One region of the Allobosea sp. GW821-FHT10B12 genome, then DNA from elsewhere that is predicted to be linked to it. Evidence: predicted binding sites of a transcription regulator. Region 1 holds the regulator's gene; each other region holds the start of a gene.
What was found. Region 1 encodes LexA, which represses DNA repair genes until DNA is damaged. Its sites were predicted from a motif close to TGTTCNNNNTGTGTTCNG; they were not measured.
Positions count from the first base shown of each region.

Region 2: the regulator LexA is predicted to act here: its motif matches at 1,018-1,035, upstream of AC07O0_RS18275 (ImuA family protein).
Region 3: the regulator LexA is predicted to act here: its motif matches at 986-1,003, upstream of recA (recombinase RecA).

Region 1 covers NZ_JBWKNL010000002.1:406,106-408,369, forward strand. The annotation lists gene AC07O0_RS07235 (ComEC/Rec2 family competence protein) at 1-855, shown strand, start outside; gene lexA (transcriptional repressor LexA) at 849-1,586, opposite strand; gene AC07O0_RS07245 (molybdopterin molybdotransferase MoeA) at 1,690-2,264, opposite strand, start outside.
Region 2 covers NZ_JBWKNL010000005.1:133,371-135,634, reverse strand. The annotation lists gene AC07O0_RS18280 (DUF808 domain-containing protein) at 1-870, opposite strand, end outside; gene AC07O0_RS18275 (ImuA family protein) at 1,045-1,863, shown strand; gene AC07O0_RS18270 (Y-family DNA polymerase) at 1,781-2,264, shown strand, end outside.
Region 3 covers NZ_JBWKNL010000015.1:31,256-33,519, forward strand. The annotation lists gene AC07O0_RS28945 (PadR family transcriptional regulator) at 1-159, opposite strand, end outside; gene AC07O0_RS28950 (hypothetical protein) at 389-919, opposite strand; gene recA (recombinase RecA) at 1,090-2,175, shown strand.

The DNA.
Region 1 (2,264 bases):
ACCTTCAACCCGTTCGGCCTGCTCGGCAATGCATTGGCGCTGCCCTTCGTTTCGCTGATCGTGATGCCGGCCGCTGTCTTCGGCGTACTCGCCTATCCGTTCGGGCTGGACTGGCCGGCCTGGGCGCTGATGGGCTGGGCCTCCGGCCTCGTGCTCCAGCTTGCCCATTGGGTCGCCGGCATCGAACGCTCGACTGTCGTGCTGCCCGCCTTCGGCCCGCTCGCCCTGATCCTGTTCTCGCTGTCGCTGCTCTGGCTGACCTTGTGGACGACGGCGCTACGTTTCCTCGCTGCGGTGCCTCTGGTCGGCGGGCTGGCGCTGGCCTCGGCTCCGTCGCGACCGGACATCATGATCGAGCGCGACGGCTCGGGCGTATTGGTCCGTGGGCCGGACGGGAAGATGGTACTGGCCGGCAAGCCGAGCCGTTTCGTGCTGACGCAATGGCTCCATGCCGACGGCGATTCGCGCTCGCCCGACGATGCGGCGCTCCGCAACGGCGTCGCCTGCGATGCGCGCGGCTGCGTCATCCGCCTGCCGGATGGCCGCAGCGTCGCCTATACCCGCGACCGCATCGCTTTGGTCGAAGACTGCCTGCGCGCCGATCTGGTGGTGACATCGCTTTATTGGAGCGCGCCCTGCGCGGCGCGATTGATCGACCGCAGCGCACTGATCCGCGACGGTGCGACCGCCTATCATGCTGCCCGCGGCGGCTGGCGTGCGCTAACGGCCGACGAGGCGACCCGCCTGCGTCCCTGGACCCGTGCACGGCCAGAGACAAGGCCAGTGCCCGAACCTGCCCCTGCGCCGACCTCCGCGGCAGCGGAGCCGGCGCAGGATCCGGACGTGCTTCAGTAGCGCCGCATCAGATTGACGAGACGGCCCTGGATCTTGACCCGGTCTGGGCCGAGCACGCGCGTCTCATAGGCCGGGTTGGCGGCTTCGAGCGCGATCGAGGAGCCGCGCTTGCGCAGGCGCTTCAGCGTCGCCTCCTCGTCGTCGATCAGGGCGACGATGATGTCACCGGTATTGGCGGTGTCCTGCTTGCGGATCACGACGGTGTCGCCGTCGAGGATGCCGGCCTCGATCATCGAATCGCCGCGGACTTCGAGGGCGTAATGCTCGCCGCCGCCGAGCATGTCGGCTGGCATCGAGACGCTATGACTGCGATCCTGGATCGCCGAGATCGGCGTACCGGCGGCGATGCGGCCCATGACCGGGATCGAGACGGTCGAACGCCCGCTCTCCTCGGCGGCCGGCGGACGCGGCTTCGTCAGATTGACTGCCGGCGCCTGAGCAGGTGGCGTCTGGCCGAGCCCGCCCTGGACGACCGAAGGGCTGAAGCGGCCGCGTTGCGCCTGCGGCCCGCCGATCCCGTCAGGCATCTTGATGACTTCGAGGGCGCGCGCCCGGTTCGGAAGCCGGCGAATGAAGCCGCGCTCCTCCAGCGCCATGATCAACCGGTGGATGCCGGATTTGGAGCGCAGGTCGAGCGCATCCTTCATCTCGTCGAAGGATGGCGGCACGCCGGATTCGCGCAGGCGTTCATGGATGAAGCGAAGCAGTTCGAACTGTTTGCGTGTCAGCATGATCGCGCCGTCCGCCTCTCGGGCTAGAATCGAAACAAAGCACGAACACCATACTCGTTCGCCTTGTGTTCCGCAAGGCGCATCCTGCCGCAAGGTGAACAGATCAGCGCAGCCGGATGATGCGGCAGAGCTCGCCGGCCTTGGCCGGCTCGGCGAAGGCGGGGCGGATCACCAGCGCCTCGGCTCGCGACAGGTTCGCCAGCATCGAGGAATCCTGCTTGGCGAAGGGCCTGACGCGCCGCTCGCCGTCGGTGGTCTCGACGGTGGCGCGCAGATAATCCTGGCGCTCGTCATTGGCCGGCAAATCCACAGAGAGGATAGCAGGCTCGCTGCGGTCGCGCTCGGGATCGTCGATGCCGAGCAGAGCCTCGACCAGCGGCATCGCGAAGAGATGCCCACAGACGATCGAGGAGACCGGGTTACCGGGCAGGCCGAGCGCGACCATTTCGCCCAGCCGGCCCATCATCATCGGCTTGCCGGGGCGCATCGCGATCTTCCAGAAGCCGAGTTCCATGCCTTGCGCCTTCAGCGCGGCCTGGACGAGATCGTGCTCGCCGACCGAGGCGCCGCCGAGGGTGATCAGGACGTCGGCACCGGCTTTGCGCGCCGCTTCGATCTTGGCGGCGAGATCGGGATGATCGTCGCGGGCGATACCAAGGTCGAGCGCCGTGCCGCCGG
Region 2 (2,264 bases), on a different contig from region 1:
GGCTGCGGTCGTCAGCCATTCGAGCACGCCCGTGAGCGCCGGCCAGGCGCGCCCGACCACAACGGCGACATCGTGGATGGCATGCTCGATCCCGGCGAGCCCGTAGCCGGCGAGGCCGTGGATGATGATGCCGCCGCCGACCCAGAGCATCGCCGCCGTGCCGACCGCGCTCAGCACCTTGAGGAAGGGTGGCATGCCGGCAACAAGGCCCCGTCCCAGCAGCCGGACCGGAAGGATGCCGCTGCGCGACAGGGCGACGCCGGCATCGTCAGCCTTCACGATCAAAGCGACGACGCCATAGACCAGCACGGTCATGCCGAGGCCGACCACTGCCAGCACCAGCGCCTGCATCCAGAAGGACGAGGCGGTGATGGTCGAGAGCGTGATCGCCATGATCTCGGCCGAGAGGATGAAGTCGGTCTTGATCGCGCCGGCGATCTTCTGCTCCTCGAGCTGCTTGGCGTCGAGGATGTCGGTGCCACCCTCGCCGGCGCCCTCGTCATGATGGGCATGCGGCACGACGAGCTCGTAGACCTTCTCGAAGCCTTCGAAGCAGAGATAGGCGCCGCCGATCATCAGCAGCGGCGTGATCGCCCAGGGCGCGACGAGCGTCAGCACCAGCGCCGCTGGCAGCAGGAAGAGCAGCTTGTTCTTGAGCGAGCCGAGCGCGATCTTCCAGATGATCGGCAATTCCCGTTCCGCTGCGAAGCCTACGGCATAGCGCGGCGTCACGGCCGCATCGTCGATGACGATGCCGGCTGCCTTGGCGCCGGCCTTGGTCGCTTGCGCCGCGGCATCGTCGAGCGTGGCCGCGGCGACCTTGGCCAGGGCTGCGACGTCGTCGAGAAGGGCGAACAGTCCCGAACTCATGGCGGTCTCCAGGCGAGGCCGCGGGCTGGGCGGCGCGCAGCTGATAAGCGATCCGGTTTGCCTTGATATGACAGCAGCGAGCTGCCCGCAGGCAAGCGCGAGCGGATGCGGGCTTGACTCCAGAGCGGTTTGGAGTCGCTTTATGCTTGGAACAAAAAGTGAACACTTACCCCAATGGCAGACGCTTCCACCCGATCCCTGGCTACCTTGCGGCAGAGCCTCGCTCTGGCGGGGCTGGCGCGCGAGCTTTCGCCGGTGGAGCGGGTCGCCTTCGGATCGCCCTTGCTGGACGAGCCGCTGGGTGGTGGCCTCGCGCGCGCCGCTTTGCATGAGGTCTATGCCTCGGCCGGGGCAGACCTTCCTGCCGCGACGGGCTTCGCCGCGGCGCTGGCTTTGCGCGCTGCCGGCTCGCGGCCCGTGCTCTGGGTCCGGCAGGATTTCCTCGATGCCGAGGCCGGGCGCCTGCACCCGCCGGGCCTGGCCGAGCTCGGGCTCGATCCCGCGCAGATCCTCTTGGTCAGGGTCCGGGACGGCGAGGGGGCGCTGCGGGCAGGGGCGGAAGCAGCCCGTTGTGCTGCGCTCGGGGCGACGCTGATCGAGCCTTGGGGCGCGCCGCGCCAGTTCGACCTGACGGCCAGCCGCCGCCTGGCGCTGGCGGCTGAGACCTCCGGCGTTCTGACCCTGCTGCTGCGGGTGGCGGCCGAGCCGCAGCCCAGCGCCGCGAGTACGCGCTGGCAGGTGCGCGCTTTGCCGTCGCGAGCGCGGGAGGCGGAGGCTCCGGGCGATCCCGCCTTCGGATTGCGGCTGCTGCGCCACCGCGGCGGCCTTGGTGAGCGTGAGTGGCGTGTGGAGTGGAACCGTGACGAACGATGTTTCCGGGACAGGATCGGGAGCGAGGGAGGCAAAAGGGATGCAGCGCCGCTATCTCGCCCTCTGGTTTCCCTATCTGGCGAGCGAGCGCCTGCGCCGGCGGGCTTGCGCCGGACCGGATGAGCGCCCGCTCGTCCTGGTCGAGAAGGATCGCGGCGCGCTGCGCCTCGCCGATTGCGACCAGCGCGCCGTCGCGCTCGGCCTGACCCGTGGCCTGACCCTGGCCGATGCCCGCGCCCGTATCCCGGAACTGACGGTGGTCGAGGCCGATCCCGCCGCGGACCAGCGCCTGATCGAATGGCTCGCCGCGCTCTGCGACCGCTTCACCCCGCTCGTCGCGCTCGATCCACCGCATGGCCTGGTGCTCGACATCACCGGCTGCGCCCATCTCTTCGGCGGCGAGGCGGCCCTGCGCCAGCGCGTCGGCCGCAGCATGGATTGGCTCGGTCTCACCGTCTTCGCCAGCATCGCCGGCACGCCGGAGGCGGCCCGCGCGCTCTCCCGCTTCGGCCGCTGCGCCATCT
Region 3 (2,264 bases), on a different contig from region 1:
GACGAGCAGCGCGTAGACAGTGCCTTCTGCGATGTCGGAGAAGCCCTGGTCGCGCAGCCACGCCGTGATCTCGTAGCCATAGGCGGCACGCATCGAGAGGATCGCGAGAACGATGCCCTCCAGCGTGCCCTTGAGCATTTCCGTCATCTGCTTGCCCATGGAGCGCCCTTCAAGCTACTCATTGTCACTGACTACCAGTACTTAGTAACAGTGAATAGCAGGCGATGCAAGCGGCATCGCGCGGCGGGAGTTGCCAGCCCCCTGCCACCCGACAGCTCAAACGATAGAGAAGCGCCGGGCCAGCAACGGCTCCAAAACGGCCCTGGCCCATCGAAGATCTCTAAGCGCGTTGCGTTTCGCGCCCCCGAAACAGCGGGGTCGACCGGAGTCAGGCTCCGCCCGAGCCCTGCCGCACACGGCGCCACCAGAGCCGTATGCCACGCAAACGCTCTCGCCCCGCCTGCCCGAGCGTGACCGCTCTCTGCCAGGCCGCACTCGCCTTGATCCGCCCGATCACAACCTGCCGGATCGCATCGATCCAGCCCATGATCCGTGCGAACCAGGGAATGGTGAGGAGTTGTGCGCGCCCGGCATGATAGACGCGCTCGACCAAGAGGAAGCCGGCGAGGTGGCCGATCGCCGTCGCGACGATGCCGGCGGTGAGCGCTCCGCGCGCCAGGAACAGCAGGCCGAGCAGCTTCAGCGGCTCGACGATGGCGAAGGGGATCGCAAGCACGACCAGCGCACCATAGGGCGGCAGCCGCCCAATCGCCGCTTCGAGCCGCGCCACCAGTCTGAGCGAGGAGAACCACGCGATCAGCGGCCGGTAGAGCGGCCGCAGCATTTCGTCGAGCAGGATGGCGAGCCCGACGACGAGATCGAGTGGGATGAGGAGGAGGTTGATCAGGGGTTTGCGCATCACGCCGCAGTCTCCGGCAGCAGGCTGCTTTCACGCTGTCCTAGCACAACCGGCGCGCGCCGGAACAAGAACAAAAAAAGAACTTGCGAGAGAGAACAAACCATGATCATAGTCATTTCCATGGCGCGGATTGAGATGTGGTCGCGCCCCTGCCATAAGGAGCGCACGTCGTGAATCAGGCAAATCTCAGGCTCGTGGAAGGCTCTTCGATGGACAAGGCCAAGGCGCTCGATGCGGCGCTCTCGCAGATCGAACGGGCTTTCGGCAAGGGCTCGATCATGCGCCTGGGCAAGAACCAGCAGGCGATCGAGATCGAGACGGTCTCGACCGGTTCGCTCGGCCTCGACATCGCGCTCGGCGTCGGCGGCTTGCCGAGGGGGCGTGTCATCGAGATCTATGGACCTGAATCCTCCGGCAAGACCACGCTCGCGCTCCATACCATTGCGGAATCGCAGAAGAAGGGCGGCGTCTGCGCCTTCGTCGACGCCGAGCACGCGCTCGATCCAGTCTATGCCCGCAAGCTCGGCGTCAATCTCGACGACCTCCTGATCTCGCAGCCCGACACCGGTGAGCAGGCGCTCGAGATCACCGACACGCTGGTCCGCTCCGGCGCCATCGACGTGCTGGTCATCGACTCCGTCGCCGCGCTGACGCCTCGTGCCGAGATCGAGGGCGAGATGGGCGACAACCAGCCTGGCCTGCAGGCGCGCCTGATGAGCCAGGCGCTGCGCAAGCTCACCGCCTCGATCTCGCGCTCGAACTGCATGGTGATCTTCATCAACCAGATCCGCATGAAGATCGGCGTGATGTACGGCAGCCCCGAGACCACCACCGGCGGCAATGCGCTGAAGTTCTATGCCTCGGTCCGCCTCGACATCCGCCGCGTCTCGACGCTGAAGGAACGCGACGAGGCGACCGGCAACCAGGTCCGCGTCAAGGTCGTCAAGAACAAGGTCGCCCCGCCCTTCAAGCAGGTCGAGTTCGACATCATGTTCGGCGAAGGCATCTCGAAAGCCGGCGAGCTGGTCGATCTCGGCGTCAAGGCCGGCATCGTCGAGAAGTCCGGCGCCTGGTTCTCCTTCGACAGCCAGCGCCTCGGCCAGGGCCGCGAGAACGCCAAGACCTTCCTCAAGGCCAATCCCGACGTCGCCGCGAAGATCGAGACGACCATCCGCCAGAATTCCGGCCTGGTCGCCGAGCGCATCCTGGAGAACGCCGACCCGACCGCCGAGGACCTCGACGAGGGCGAGGCCTGAGCCTTCAAACGCTGGCATTCAGCCACTAGATCGACGGGCGGCCTTCGGGTCGCCCGTTTCCGTTTTGCGGTCAGCAGCTTGCCGCGCCT